2 regions of the Streptomyces sp. NBC_00388 genome follow, and region 1 is predicted to be linked to the other one. Evidence: riboswitches for the same ligand, from Rfam matches in the RefSeq annotation. Region 1 holds a riboswitch; the other holds the start of a gene.

Region 1 (7,650 bases):
GCCCGGCACGAAGCGCATGAGGGTGTCGAGGTCCGCGCCCGGGTGCTTGATCAGATGACGGGCCGCCGCGATGATCTCGCCGAGATTGTGCGGGGGCATATTGGTCGCCATGCCGACCGCGATCCCGGACGAGCCGTTGACCAGCAGGTTCGGATAGGCGGCCGGGAGCACGACGGGCTCGCGCTCCTGGCCGTCGTAGTTCGGCTCGAAGTCGACCGTGTTCTCGTCGATCGACTCGGTCATCAGTGAGGTGGCGTCAGCCATCCGGCACTCGGTGTACCGCATCGCGGCCGGCGGGTCGTCGTTGCCGAGCGAGCCGAAGTTGCCGTGGCCGTCGACGAGGGGGAGCCGCATCGAGAACGGCTGGGAGAGCCGCACCAGGGCGTCGTAGATCGACGCGTCACCGTGCGGGTGCAGCTTGCCCATGACCTCGCCGACGACGCGGGCGCACTTCACGTAGCTGCGGTCGGGCCGCAGCCCCATCTCGTTCATCTGGTAGAGAATGCGCCGGTGCACGGGCTTCATGCCGTCACGGGCATCCGGCAGGGCCCGTGAGTAGATCACCGAGTACGCGTACTCAAGGAAGGAGCCCTGCATTTCATCGACCACGTCGATGTCGAGAATCTTCTCCTCGAAGTCCTCCGGAGGCGGGGTCTTCGTGCTGCGGCGGGCCATCGCTGCTGCGGCTCCTTCACGTGCCTGGTCCGGTACTGACGCCGACCATTGTGGACTGTCCCACTGACAACACCGACCGCGACCCGTGCACACCGGGATGGCTCCCGGCTGTCGGCGCGCTTGCATACAGTGGCAGGACTGCATTTCAACGCGGTCAACACACGCGATCGAAGGGACGTACATGCCCATGGGTCACACGGCCACAGCCGAGGCCGGTTCCGGCGGCCTGACAGCGACCGAGCACCGGCTGGCCAACGGCCTGCGGGTGGTGCTCTCCGAGGACCACCTGACCCCGGTCGCCGCGGTCTGCCTCTGGTACGACGTCGGTTCACGCCACGAAGTCAAGGGCCGTACCGGCCTCGCCCACCTCTTCGAGCACCTGATGTTCCAGGGGTCGGGGCAGGTCAAGGGCAACGGCCACTTCGAGCTGGTGCAGGGGGCCGGGGGCTCGCTCAACGGCACCACCAGCTTCGAGCGCACCAACTACTTCGAGACGATGCCCGCGCACCAGCTGGAGTTGGCGCTCTGGCTCGAAGCCGACCGGATGGGCTCCCTCCTCGCCGCGCTCGACGAGGAGTCCATGGAGAACCAGCGGGACGTCGTCAAGAACGAGCGCCGCCAGCGCTACGACAACGTGCCGTACGGCACGGCGTTCGAGAAGCTGACCGCCCTCTCGTACCCGGAGGGCCACCCGTACCACCACACTCCGATCGGCTCCATGGCCGACCTGGACGCGGCGACGCTGGAGGACGCGCGCGCGTTCTTCCGCACGAACTACGCGCCCAACAACGCCGTGCTCTCGGTCGTCGGCGACATCGACCCGGAGCAGACGCTCGCCTGGGTCGAGAAGTACTTCGGGACCATCCCCTCCCACGACGGCAAGCAGCCGCCGCGGGACGGCTCCCTGCCCGACACCCTCGGTGGTGAGGTGCGTGAGGAGCTGTACGAGGAGGTTCCCTCGCGTGCGCTGATGGCCGCGTACCGGCTCCCCGAGGACGGCTCCCGCGCGTGCGACGCTGCGGACATCGCGCTGACCATCCTGGGCGGCGGCGAGTCCTCCCTGCTCCACAACAGGCTGGTGCGGCGGGACCGTACGGCGGTCGCCGCGGGCTTCGGCCTGCTGCGGCTCTCCGGCGCCCCCTCGCTCGGCTGGCTGGACGTCAAGACGTCGGGCGGTGTCGAGGTCCCGCAGATCGAGGCGGCCGTCGACGAGGAGCTGGCCCGCTTCGCCGCCGAGGGCCCCACGGCCGAGGAGATGGAGCGCGCCCAGGCCCAGCTGGAGCGGGAGTGGCTCGACCGGCTCGGCACGGTGGCCGGCCGCGCCGACGAACTGTGCAGGTACGCCGTGCTGTTCGGTGACCCGCAGCTGGCGCTGACCGCGGTGCGCCGGGTGCTGGACATCACCGCCGGCGAGGTGCAGGAGATCGCCGCGGCGCGGCTGCGCCCCGACAACAGGGCCGTGCTGGTGTACGAGCCCGTCGCCGCCGATGAGCCCGAGGAGACGGGCGCGGACGTCGTGTCCGACGACGCCTCCGCCACCACCGAGACCACCGAGGCGGACCAGTGACCGACCCCGCGGCCGTGACGATGACCTTCCACCCCCAGCCCCAGGCGGGCGCCCCCAGGCCCTGGGCCTTCCCGGCACCCGAGCGCTCCACCCTGCCCAACGGCCTGACGGTGCTGCGCTGCCACCGGCCCGGACAGCAGGTCGTCGCCGTCGAGATCAGTCTCGACGCCCCGCTGGACGCCGAGCCCGAGGGGCTCGACGGCATCGCCACCATCATGGCGAGGGCCCTCTCCGAGGGGACCGACAAGCACAGCGCCGAGGAGTTCGCCGCGGAGCTGGAGCGCTGCGGTGCCACGCTCGACGCGCACGCGGACCACCCCGGTGTCCGGGTCTCCCTCGAAGTGCCGGTCTCCCGGCTGCCCAAGGCGCTCGGCCTGCTCGCCGACGCACTGCGGGCGCCCGCCTTCGCCGCGAGCGAGGTCGAGCGGATCGTGGGCAACCGGCTGGACGAGATCCCGCACGAGCTCGCCAACCCGGCGCGCCGGGCGGCCAAGCAGCTCTCCAAGGAGCTGTTCCCGGCGACCGCGCGCATGTCGCGCCCGCGCCAGGGCACCGAGGAGACGGTGGCGCGTATCGACGCGGCCGCGGTCCGCGCCTTCTACGACGCGTACGTCCGGCCGGCGACAGCGACCGCCGTGGTCGTCGGCGATCTGGCGGAGACCGACCTGGACGCCGTGCTCGCCGAGAGCCTCGGCGAGTGGAAGGGCAACGCGGGCACGCCCCGCCCGGTGCCCCCGATCACCGCGGACGACACCGGCCGGGTGGTCGTGGTGGACCGCCCCGGAGCGGTCCAGACGCAGGTGCTGATCGGCCGGATCGGCGCCGACCGGCACGACCGTGTCTGGCCCGCCCAGGTCCTCGGCACCTACTGCCTGGGCGGCACGCTCACCTCCCGCCTGGACCGTGTCCTGCGCGAGGAGAAGGGCTACACCTACGGGGTGCGGGCGTTCAGCCAGGTGCTCCGCTCCGCGCCTGACGGAACCGGTGCGGCCATGCTCGCCATCAGTGGTTCCGTCGACACCGAGTCGACCGGGCCCGCGCTCGACGACCTCTGGAAGGTGCTCAGGACGCTTGCCGCGGGCGGGCTGACCGACGCCGAGCGGGATGTCGCCGTACAGAATCTGGTGGGCGTCGCTCCGCTGAAGTACGAGACGGCAGCCGCGGTCGCGGCCACGCTCGCCGATCAGGTCGAGCAGCATCTGCCGGACGACTTCCAGGCGCAGCTGTACGCGCACCTCGCCGCGACCGGCACGGTCGAGGCGACCGCCGCCGTGGTCAGCGCCTTCCCCGACGACCGGCTCGTGACGGTGCTGGTGGGAGACGCGGCGCAGATCGCGGAGCCGGTCAGGGCGCTCGGCATCGGCGAGGTGACGGTGGTCGCGAGCTGACGCCCCGGTAGCTCCCTGTTCCGGGCGGTCCGGGCGGTCCGGGCGGCCCGGGCGGCCCGTGCGGACAGGCCGGGGGTCCCGGTGGACAGCACGTCCACCGGGACCCCTGCCCGTCCCGGCCGGTGCGGCTGTGGGATGTGCGACAAAATCCGCTGTCCGTTTGGCGCGGCCCGCACCGACCACTTACCGTCGCACTCGCTGTCCGCCGGACACAGCCGCAACCGCGGCGCCGGGCAGCGATCGCCGAGTCCCCGTCAGGCGCGAGCCTGGGGAGCCGGGGACCCACTCAGTCCCTGGGGTGAATCGGGGCCGCTCCGCAGGGGCGGGCCCGTAGGAGACCTTCCTGCTCCGAACCCGTCAGCTAACCCGGTAGGCGAGAGGGAAGGAAAGGACCAGCCCCTTCATGGCGTTCAGCCGCCCTACCGGTAAGCACCGTGCCCCGAACCGCCTGACTCGCAGGACCGCGGGCGTCGCCGGAGTCGCCACGCTCGCCACGGCAGGTGTCATCGGCACCCTCGCCTCGCCCGCGATGGCCGACGGCCCGAGGACCCCCAGCGCGCAGGAGGCCCGCCTCGACCGGACCATCCTCGTCGGTGACACGGTCGCCGACCGGATAGCGGCCCAGGTGACCGCTCAGGAGCACGAGGCCGCCGTCGCGAAGGCGAAGGCGAAGGCCGAGGCGAAAGCGAAGGCCGTCGCCAGGGCGAAGGCCGAGCGGGAGCGCGAGGCGAAGGCGGCGAAGGAGCGCGCGGCCCGGGCCGCGGCCCGCAAGCGCCTCAACGCCTTCGTCCCCCCGGTGGCCGGCTCGTACGTCTCCACCGGCTACAAGACCGGTGGCAGCCTCTGGTCGTCCGGCAGCCACACCGGCATCGACTTCCACGCCGCGAGCGGCACCCCGGTCCACGCCGTCGGCGCGGGCACGGTCGTGGAGGCCGGCTGGGGCGGCGCCTACGGCAACAACATCGTCATCAGGATGCACGACGGCACGTACACGCAGTACGGCCATCTCTCCTCCATCGGTGTCTCGGTCGGCCAGGCCGTCACGTCGGACCAGCAGATCGCACTCTCCGGTGCCACCGGCAACGCCACGGGCCCCCACCTCCACTTCGAGGCCCGCACGGGCCCCGACTACGGTTCGGACACCGACCCCGTCGCGTATCTGCGTTCGCACGGCGTCGACGTCTGACCCCCCGCTGTTCTGTGTGGCCCCGGTGCTTCCCGCGCCGGGGCCACACCTGTTCCGTATGTCCGCGCGGATGTTTTTCGTACGTCCGGTTTCCGCATGGCCAAAAGATATCCATGATTTACCGGGGGCCTTCGGGAATTAACCTGGCCTGCCATAGAGTCGCCGCACAGGTGCGGACAGACCGCGGCAGGCGGGCGTCGATGCGGAGGTTCGGTCATGCGCATTCCGGCGCATTCGGTATGCACGGCAATCCGTGACGACATCATCTCGGGGGTGTACGAGCGGGGCGGCCGGCTGACGGAGGAAGTGCTCGCGCGCCGTTACGGCGTCTCCCGAGTGCCTGTCCGTGAGGCCCTGCGGACCCTGGAGTCCGAGGGGTTCGTGGTCACCCGCCGCCATGCGGGCGCCTGTGTCGCCGAACCGACCGAGCGGGAGGCGGCCGATCTGCTGGAGATGCGGATGCTGCTGGAACCGATGGGCGCGGCGCGCGCCGCCCAGCGGCGGACCGAGGCCCACCTCAAGGTGCTCCGCGGTCTCGTCAGGCTGGGACAGGAGCGGGCCGGGCGGGGGCAGGGCGAGGACCTGCGGTCGCTCGGCGGCTGGTTCCACGAGACGCTCGCGCAGGCATCGGGCAGCTCGGCGCTGGCCACCCTGCTCGGCCAGCTGCGGCAGAAGATCAGCTGGATGTACGCAGTGGACCAGCCGGCCCGGCCGGTCGTGTCCTGGGCCGAGCACGGCTCGATCGTGGACGCGGTGGCGCGCGGCGACGCGGAGCGGGCCCGCGCGCTGACGGCGGTGCACGCCGAGCGTGCCAAGGGGGCCCACCGGCTGCGGAACCAGGGCCGTGTGAGGGATCCGCAACATGGTGTAAACATTGCGAGCATCACTGATTAACAGTCCTGCCGTATACAGGGAGAAATCATTTCCGTGACGACTCCTGCTGCTTTCCGTGTTCCTTTTCCTTCGCGCTGCTTTTCAGTATTCCGGCATACCGGCCTCCGGTGTGCCGGATTCCGGTGATGCGGTGAATGGCGCCCCGGAGGGTAATCCGGGAAAAGGCGGGAAACGCAGAACCGCAGTGCCCCGGAAGGGGTACTGCGGCTCGGTGCTGTGAACGGGTGCGCTGTGAACGGGTGCGCGGCCGGGTGGCAAACAGGTGCGCGCGAAAACGAGAGGTGCCGTAGAGGCGGTCAGACGGTCTCGGGGAGTTCGTCGAGCCCGTCGGCGACCAGCTTGGCCAGCCGGTCCAGGGCGGCGTCGGCGTCGTCCACGTCCGAGGTGAGCACGATCTCCTCGCCGCCCTCCACTCCCAGGCCGAGGACCGCGAGCATCGATGCCGCGTTGACCGGGTTGCTGCCGTCCTTCGCGATCGTCACGGGGACGCCGGAAGCCGTGGTGGCTCGGACGAAGATGGAGGCCGGGCGGGCGTGCAGGCCCTCGGTCCACCCGACCTTGACGCGGCGCTCAGCCATGGTGTTGCCCTTCGAGTTCTGCGACTGTTGTCTAGACCAGTGTTGCACGGGGTACCTCGTGACGCGGGTCCGCCGGAACCCAGACTGCACCGCTCCCCGCACCCCCGCGACCCGTACGCTTTCAGCATGCAGCCCCCGCTGGAGGAGAACGCGCACCACGTGTACCCGGCCCACTGGGAGGCGGACGTGGTGCTCCGCGACGGCGGTACCGCACGGATCCGGCCCATCACCACCGAGGACGCGGAACGGCTCGTCAGCTTCTACGAGCTGGTGTCGCCGGAGTCCAAGTACTACCGCTTCTTCGCCCCGTACCCCCGCCTCTCGGCCAAGGACGTCCACCACTTCACCCATCACGACTACGTCGACCGGGTGGGACTCGCGGCGACCGTCGGCGGTGAGTTCATCGCGACCGTCCGCTACGACCGGATCGGTGAGCACGAGGCCGAGGTCGCCTTCCTCGTCCAGGACGCGCACCAGGGGCGCGGCGTGGCCTCCGCGCTGCTCGAACACATCGCGGCGGTCGCCCGGGAGCGCGAGGTCAGCAGGTTCGTGGCCGAGGTGCTGCCCGCCAACAACAAAATGATCAAGGTCTTCACGGACGCCGGGTACGAGCAGAAGCGCAGCTTCGAGGACGGCTCGGTCCACCTGACGCTCGATCTGGAACCGACCGAGGCGTCCCTCGCCGTTCAGCGCGCCCGCGAACAGCGTGCGGAGGCGCGGTCGGTGCAGCGGCTGCTGGCACCCCGCTCCGTCGCCGTCGTCGGAGTGGGCCGCTCACCCGGCGGGGTCGGGCGCGCGGTCCTGCGCAATCTGCGCACGTCCGGCTTCACCGGGCGCGTCTACGCGGTGAACCGCGCCTTCCCTGAAGGCCTCACGGACGTGGACGGCGCCCCCGCCCACCGGTCGGTGGCGTCCATCGCCGCTGCCGGGGAGGCGGTCGACCTCGCGGTCGTCGCCGTACCGGCCGCGCAGGTGCCCGACGTGGTCGCCGACTGCGGGGGGAGCGGGGTCCAGGGGCTCGTCGTGGTCGCCGCCGGATACGCGGAGAGCGGGCCCGAAGGGCTGCTGCGCCAGCGCGACCTGCTTCGCAGGGCCCGCTCGTACGGGATGCGCATCATCGGCCCGAACGCCTTCGGCCTGATCAACACCGCGGAAGACGTGCGGCTGAACGCCTCGCTGGCCCCCGAGTCCCCGGCGCGCGGCCGGATCGGGCTCTTCACCCAGTCCGGCGCCATCGGTATCGCGCTGCTCTCCGCGCTGCACCGGCGCGGCGCCGGGCTCTCCTCCTTCATCTCCGCCGGCAACCGCGCCGATCTGTCGGGCAACGACTTCCTGCAGTACTGGCACGACGACCCCGACACG
Region 2 (7,650 bases), 2.2 Mb from region 1:
GCCGTTCCGCCGCGTGCGCACTGGCGGTACGCCCCGCGCAGGGACTTCTGGCGGAGCAAGGCGCTGCGCGCCTCCGCCGTGATCATCGTCCTCGCCATCTGCGGCCTCCTGATCCTCTCGCTGGTCCGGGAGCAGACCGGCACCGAAGGGTTCCTGGTCGGCATCGGCCTGGCCGTGCTGCCGGTGCCGCTGCTCATGGCGGCCTTCCGCTGGCTCGACCGGGTCGATCCGGGCCCCTGGCGCAACCTGATCTTCGCCTTCGCCTGGGGTGCGTGCGCCGCCGCCCTCGTCGCGATCATCGCCAACTCCTTCGCCACGCACTGGATAGCGACCGCCACGGCGGACCCGACGAGTGCGGACAACCTCGGGGCGAGAGTGGTGGCGCCGATCGTCGAGGAGAGCGCGAAGGCAGCGGCGATCATGCTGATCTTCCTCTTCCGGAGGCGCCACTTCACCGGCATCGTGGACGGGGTGGTCTTCGCGGGCTTCACCGCGACCGGTTTCGCCTTCACCGAGAACATCCTGTACCTGGGCAGTGCCTTCGGTGAGGACAAGACCCTCGGTTTCACGGGTGTTCCGGCCGTGACGGCAGCGACCTTCTTCGTCCGGGTGGTCCTCTCGCCGTTCGCCCATCCGCTGTTCACCGTGCTGACCGGCATCGGCTTCGGCGTCGCGGCCGCAGCCGCCGAGCGCCAGCGGCTGCGCAGGACCCTGCCGCCGCTGCTCGGCCTACTCTGCGCCATGGGCATGCACGCCCTGTGGAACAGTTCGTCGGCCTTCGGCACCTACGGCTTCTATCTGGTCTACGGCGCGTTCATGCTGCCGGTCTTCGGCGTGCTCACCTGGCTGGCGGTCTGGACCCGCCAGCGGGAGCTGCGCACGATATCGGCCGAACTGCCCGCGTACGCTGCGGCGGGCTGGCTCTCCCCGGCGGAACCGCCGGCGCTCTCGTCGATGCGGGCGCGGGCCATGGCGCGCAGCTTCGCCGCGCGTACGTTCGCCGGAGGATTCGGCGCGACCAGCCCGCATCTCGGCCCGCACCCGGCTCCCTGGTCCCCAGCGCCGGGCGGCCCGTACGGCTCAGGCCCGAACGGCTCAGGCCCGTACGGACAGGCTCCCTACCACCGGCCGCCCGCGCACGCCGATGCCAAGTCCCGTGCCAGGGCGGCCTCCCGCGCGGTCTCCGAGTACGAGGCGTTCGCGACCACCCTCGCCTTCCTGCGGCACCGGGCCCAGCGCGGTGCGGTGGGCCCGGACTTCGAGGCACGCGAGCAGGAGCTGCTGCACCACCTCTGGCAGCGCAAGGAGATCGCCGGGCCGGCCCTGCTGTACGCGGCGCAGGCGACCGGGCGGGTACGGGTGCCGCCGCCGCATCTGCACTACGGCGGCTACAACCCGTACCAGCACTGACCGGCCGGGCGCGGCCGGGACGGTGGCCCGGCCGGGCACGGCCGGCCTGCTGGCGCCCGGCTGTCACCGGGCACCGGGGTCTCAGGCGGAGGCCGCGGTCAGCTCCGCCACCTCGGCGCCGGTGAGCTTCAGCTCGGCGACAGCCGTCAGCGCGGGCAGCTGCCCGACCGTACGGGCCGAGGCGATCGGCGCCACGACGGTCGGCTGTGCGGCCAGCCATGCCAGAGCGACGGTCGCGACCTCGGCCCCGTGCGCCGCGGCGACCTTGTCGAGCGCGGCCAGGACCTTCGGCCCCCGCTCGGTCCCGAGGTGCTTGGCCGCACCCTCGGCCCGCACGCTGTCGACGTCCACCCCGGGCCGGTACTTACCGGTGAGGAAGCCGCTGGCCAGCGAGTAGTACGGCACGGCCGCCAGACCGTGCCGGGCCGCCACATCCTGGAGTTCGCCCTCGTACGTGTCGCGGGAGACGAGGTTGTAGTGCGGCTGGAGGGCGACGTACCTGGCGAGCCCCTCGGCCTCGGAGAACGCCAGGGAGGCTTCGAGCCGCTCGGCGCTCAGATTGGATGCGGCGATGGCGCGTACCTTGCCGGCCTTCACCAGGTCGTCGAGGGCCGTGATGATCTCCTCGACCGGGACGGAGACATCGTCGAAGTGCGTGTAGTAGAGGTCGATGTGGTCGGTGCGCAGCCGCTGGAGCGACGCGTCGGCCGCGGCCTTGATGTTCGCCGCGGAGAGCCCCTTGTACTGGGGGTGTGCGCCGACCTTGGTGGCGATCACCACGTCGGAGCGGTTCCCCCGGGCGGCCACCCAGTTGCCGATGACCGTCTCGGACTCGCCCCCCTCATTGCCGGGCACCCACGACGAGTAGGTGTCCGCGGTGTCGATGAAGTTGCCCCCGGCCGCGGTGTAGGCGTCGAGCACGGCGAAGGACTGTTCCTCGTCGGCGCTCCAGCCGAAGACGTTGCCGCCGAGGGAGAGCGGGAAGACCTTGAGGTCGGATGAGCCGAGTGCGCGCAGAGAAGTCATACCGTGATCAACCCCCGGGCGGCTCCGCACTATTCCGGCGGACCGTCCGGACGGGTGGGACCGGCCACGGCGGGACGGCGGACACGGCCGGACGCCGGACACGTCGAACCGGCAGTCCTGGCGTCGGGGGGGTGCCGTCAGGACTGCCGGAGCTGGGGAAGACGTACGTTCAACTGCCCGTACGCCCCTGTGCGGGGCCGCACGAGTACGCCGACCGGGTGCGCCCCTGTGCGGGCCGCGTACCGGGCGCAGCCGGGATCCGGACACCGTGTGCGGGACCGGGCCGCGCGGCGTCCGGTCCCGTACCGGCTCCCTACGGGGTGAGGCCCTTGCCCTGGAGCCAGGTCATCGGGTCGATCGGGTCGCCGCCGCCGGGGCGGACCTCCAGGTGCACATGCGGCCCCGTGACGTTGCCGGTGGCGCCGACGCGGCCGATGACCTCGCCGGTGCTGACCTTCTGGCCGGCGCTGACGGAGAGGGAGGACTGGTGGCAGAACCACAGCTCGGTGCCGTCGTCGAGGGTGAGGACCGTGCGGTAACCGTAAGCCCCGGCCCAGCCCGCCGACTTGACCGTGCCGCTGTGCACGGCCTTGATCGGGGTGCCCGTCGGGGCCGCGAAGTCCAGGCCGGTGTGGTGGCCCGAGGACCACATCGAACCGCCGTCGTTGAACCGCGAGGTGAGGGTGTACGAGGAGACGGGGAGCGAGTAGCTCGCCGCCAGCTTGGCGAGCCGCTCCTTCTCGGCCTTCGCCTTGGCCTCCGCCTCGGCCTTCTGCTTGGCCGCCTTCTCCTTGGCCGCTGCCTCGTCCTGCTTCCTGGCCGCCTCCGCCGACGCCTTCTCGGCCGCTGCCTTCTCGGCTGCCGCCTTGGCCTCGTCCTCGACCGCGCCCTGCTGCTGCTCGGCCTGCTGGAGTATCCGGGCGCGCAGTGCCTCGCCCGCGTCCGCACCGCCCTTGCCGGTGGCCGCGGAAGTGGTGAGCGCCGCGTTGGTGGCGTCCGCCGCCGTACTCCCGTGGTCCGGCGAGCCGCCGAGGTCGGAGAGCAGCGTCCCCACACCGGGCAGCGATTCGGCCTCGGGCAGCTTGTCCTTCACGGACTGCGGGAGGTCGGGGAGGGAGATGGCGACCGGCGGCTTGCTCTGGGCGCTGGCCATGCCGCCCGCGCCGACGGCTGCGATCACGCCGACGCCGAGCACCGTCGAGCTGCGGGCGAGACCGCCACGCTGCTTGGCGACCCGGTGTTTGCCGCGGACCGGACGGAGGGAATCCTCGGTGGGGTTCCACTCGTCGAACGAACCGCCGTCCTCACCGCCGAAACCGAGAGCATCGTCGTTCGGGAAGTAAAGCGTTTCGGGGGCAGGGTTGTTGGACGCCACGGAGGCGCACTCCTTTCCTTCCTTACCGCCTACCGGGTTAGCTGACGGGTTCGGAGCAGGAAGGTCTCCTACGGGCGTCCCTTACGGAGCAGCCCGATTCACCCCAATTGGTGGTTCCCCGGTTCCCTTGCGGGATTCGGCGCGTGCGCACGGTGCCGCCTCTTGCGACGACTGGGACAACCGCGCTGCGTTATCGAACGTTAATAGACGCGAGGGCTGGATTCCAAGCTGTTCCGACTGATCGTTAACGGCCCTGGCCTGCGCTTTTCACCGCATATAGGGGCATATTCGGGCGACCTGACCTGCCCTCAGAAGCCGCCGGGAAACATCCATCTCCTGAAAGTGCGTCAACTGTTATGCGGAGGGGTGCCCTTCGGCTACGGATTGTGCCGGTCGCGGTGGATGATCTCCACCGTTCTGCGCCGGTACGGCTGCCCCCGGAGCGGGCGGCCCACCGCGAGGAGCGCCATGTCGTCCGTGGTGTGCCCGCCCGTGTGGAGCCGCACGTCGTCGGTCACCGCCGTCAGCAGCTCTTCGGGCCCCGGAAAGATCCGGCCGCGCAGCCGTTCCTTCGGTTCGTAGAAGGTGCCTTCCGCGTTCCGTGCCTCGGACAGCCCGTCGGTGTAGAGCAGCAGCGTGGCCCCCGGCGGGAACTCCGTCTCGTCGGCCCGGTCCGGCCAGGCCGCCAGATCGGCCAGCCCCAGCGGCAGCGCGGGATCGGTCGGCGCCAGGACGTGGATGCCCCCGTCCGCGTACAGCAGCAGCGGCTCGGGGTGGCCCCGGTTGAGCAGGCGGATCACTCCCTGCTCGCGCGGGATCTCGGCGAGAGCCGCCGTGGTGAAGCCCTCGAAGGCGTCGAGCCCCTCGCGGCGCACCCCCTCACGGGTCAGCGCATGCTCCAGCCGCTGCGCGACCCGCTCGATCGTGACCTCCTGCTCGGCGGCCTCCCGGAAGGCCCCGATCACCACGGCCACGGCCTCGACGGCGCCCAGCCCCTTACCCCGCACGTCGCCCACCACAAGGCGGACCCCGTACGGGGTGTCCTGCACGGCGAAGAGATCGCCGCCGATGAAGGTCCCCGCCTGCGCCGCCTCGTACCGTGCCGCGATGTGCAGCCCGGCGATCCGTTCGGCGGGCACCGGCAGCACGGCACGCTGCGCCGTCTCCGCCACCACCCGCGCCGACGCGAGCTCCTCGCCGCTGAGCCGGATCACCCGGTTGATGAGAAGCGCGACTACGGACACGGTGATGACCGTGATCAGCTCGGTGATCGCCGAGCCCTGCTCCGAGGTGTCGTCGTAGACGTGCAGCCCCGCGATGGCCAGGATCGCGATGACTCCCGTGACCAGCGTGGCCCGGAACGAGTAGAACGGGGCGGCGATCACAGGGGCGGCGGAGAAGAACGGGGCCGCGGTGAATCCGCGGGGCGTCAACTGGTCGAAGATCACGCCGCCCACAATCAGCGCGGCCGGAAGCGCCCGGACGAATCGGCGCACCCAGCCCATGTCCTCTCCCTGCCCCACCCCTGCCTCCTGCCCGGTCCGAAAGCGGCGGACGGTACCGCGCACCACCAGGCTGGCGGCAACCACGGCCGAGTGCGATTCGGCGCCCGCCAACTGGGGGAAGCCCGGCCGGGCGCTGCCGGGCGCGAGATCCCGGCCGGGCAGGCCCGGGGGCGGGGAGCGAGCCGAGGGCGGGCCGGGAAACGACCGAAGGCCCAGCACATGATGTGCTGGGCCTTCGTCCTGAGTAGCGGGGACAGGATTTGAACCTGCGACCTCTGGGTTATGAGCCCAGCGAGCTACCGAGCTGCTCCACCCCGCGTCGGTAAACACAACTCTACGGCATCCCCAGGGGTGCTCAGGACCATTTCCCCCGGCAGACGCCGACGGCCCCTCTGCCGCACAGCCCGCACAGCCCGCACACGACGGCGGAGCACGGGACGGGCCGCACCGGCACGCGCGGCGCCGGCATGGGCCGGCCCGCGATGTCCGGAGCGCTACCCGGCAGCTGCGGCGGCTTCCTCGGCGTCGTACCCGGCCTCGTGCCCGGTCTCGTGCCCGGCCCCGCCCGAGAGCGCGCGCAGGGCCGCCTGGGACCGCGATCCGGCCTCGGCCGCGTACAGCAGCAGCGTCAGCTCCTCGTCCGGAGGCGGCAGCCGCATCGCCTGGAAGTGCAGCTTCAGCAGCCCGTGCTCCCGATGGTTGACCAGCTTGATGCCGTACCCCTTCTCCTCGACGTCCTGCGCCTGCCAGAGGCCGGCGAACTCCGGGCTGCGCTCCAGCAGTTCGCCGACCACCTCGCGCAGCCGCACGCCGTCCGGCGTGCGCCCGGCCTCGGCACGCAGCACCGCGATGACCTCACGGCGGATCTGCGCCACCTCCGGGTGGGCATCCTCCGCGTCCGGGCGGAGGAACATCTGCCGCGCGAGGTTGCGCTCCGCAGGGGCCAGGGCCGCGAAGTCGCACCCCAGCCGGCCGCCGGCCCGGTTCCACGCCAGGACGTCCATCGCCCGTCCGTAGACGACGGCCGCGACGCCGTCCATCGCGTCGAGCAGGACCCGCAGGCCCGGCCGTACGACCTGTGGTGCTTCCTCGGCCGGCCGCCCGGCCGCCCCGCCACGCGCCGCCCGGCGCGCCACGTTCCGCAGGTACTCGTACTCGGCCGCGGTCAGCCGCAGCCCGCGGGCGAGGGCGTCCAGCACGTCCGGGGAGACGTTTCCGCCGCGGCCCTGTTCGATGAGGATGGCCCGATGCATGCGGATCCGGAGATCAGCGCGTTCCTGAAGGCCCGGCGGGCCGCTCTCGACCCGGCCGAGTTCGCCCTGCCGCCCGGCTGGCCGGTATCAGCGTGGAGTACTACACGCGCCACGAGTCCATTCACACCATGAGGTACTTAGGTACCATGGTGAGGGAGGTGATCGTCATGACTGCAGCTGCCAAGCCCGCCCGACAGGCTCCGCTCAAAGTGGATCCGGCAACAGACAAACTGATCAGCCAGGGAGCACATTTTCTGGGACTGACAAAGAAGGACCTGGTCGCCGAGGCCGTGCGGGTCTACCTGGATCAGCGCAGGGAAGATCTGCGCGTGGGCATGGTCGATGCCCTCAGCGTGCTGGACGGCTCGCTGAAGTCCGATGTCATGCTGTTGACCGGCCTGACCGCAGAGGAGATCGACGCGGTGGGTGGGATCGACGAGTGAGCGAAACCCCGGCGATGCGACCGCCCCGTCCCACCCTTCGGTGCTTACGCGAGGACCTCGGCCTGCCCGTGCCACCGGTCACGGTCCCGCTGGACGAGGCGAGTCACCCGCTCCTCGCCAAGACTGCCGAGCAGTTCGCGGTGAATGACGCCAAGCATGAACGTATCCGTGCGATCGATGACCAGGTGCTGTTCAAAGTGAAGGTGCAGCGCTGGCGCGGAGCCGTCTGGTCGGACGCCGACCTGCCCTGGCTGGTGGCAGCCGGTCGCCGCGAAGACGGCTCGAGCGAAGACTTCTACGCCGGCCTCGAAGCGAACGGGAAGGCCGCTCGAGCCCGCTACAACGCCGAGCACGCCGATGCGCTGAGGACCGCGACCTACACCGGCCCTCTGCTCCCGGCTCGTGAGGATCACGTTCGGTACACCGCGGAAGCCGGTGTCCGGTTTGTGCGGAGATTGCGCGTCACGCTGCTGGAGCTCAGCCGCTCCACCCTCAGGGACGGCCAGGAGCACACGGTCGACTTCGACACCTTCACCCTCGGCCTGCAGGTTCGCGCCGACGACGGTCACGAGACCTATGTCGCGGTGCGTATCACGGGCTCCGTCCCTGCGAATCTCACCACCTTGATCCTGCGTAAC

What was found. Region 1 has a riboswitch for cyclic di-AMP ahead of OG917_RS26120 (M23 family metallopeptidase). Riboswitches for the same ligand answer to the same signal wherever they lie in the genome.
Region 2: it holds a riboswitch for cyclic di-AMP, as region 1 does, so the genes downstream of both, OG917_RS16335 (M23 family metallopeptidase) here and OG917_RS26120 (M23 family metallopeptidase) in region 1, are expected to answer to the same signal.

What each region holds. Positions count from the first base shown of each region.
Region 1 is NZ_CP107948.1:5,834,124-5,841,773, forward strand. Features, by position in the region: gene OG917_RS26105 (DNA gyrase/topoisomerase IV subunit A) at 1-675, opposite strand, end outside; gene OG917_RS26110 (M16 family metallopeptidase) at 857-2,242, shown strand; gene OG917_RS26115 (M16 family metallopeptidase) at 2,263-3,630, shown strand; cyclic di-AMP (ydaO/yuaA leader) riboswitch at 3,862-4,021, shown strand; gene OG917_RS26120 (M23 family metallopeptidase) at 4,034-4,816, shown strand; gene OG917_RS26125 (GntR family transcriptional regulator) at 5,033-5,710, shown strand; gene OG917_RS26130 (HPr family phosphocarrier protein) at 6,007-6,288, opposite strand; gene OG917_RS26135 (bifunctional acetate--CoA ligase family protein/GNAT family N-acetyltransferase) at 6,415-7,650, shown strand, end outside.
Region 2 is NZ_CP107948.1:3,614,054-3,621,703, forward strand. Features, by position in the region: gene OG917_RS16325 (PrsW family intramembrane metalloprotease) at 1-1,410, shown strand, start outside; gene OG917_RS16330 (aldo/keto reductase) at 1,492-2,436, opposite strand; gene OG917_RS16335 (M23 family metallopeptidase) at 2,750-3,811, opposite strand; cyclic di-AMP (ydaO/yuaA leader) riboswitch at 3,823-3,963, opposite strand; gene OG917_RS16340 (PP2C family protein-serine/threonine phosphatase) at 4,189-5,334, opposite strand; tRNA gene OG917_RS16345 (tRNA-Met) at 5,562-5,635, opposite strand; gene OG917_RS16350 (MmyB family transcriptional regulator) at 5,811-6,569, opposite strand; gene OG917_RS16355 (hypothetical protein) at 6,737-7,012, shown strand; gene OG917_RS16360 (hypothetical protein) at 7,009-7,650, shown strand, end outside.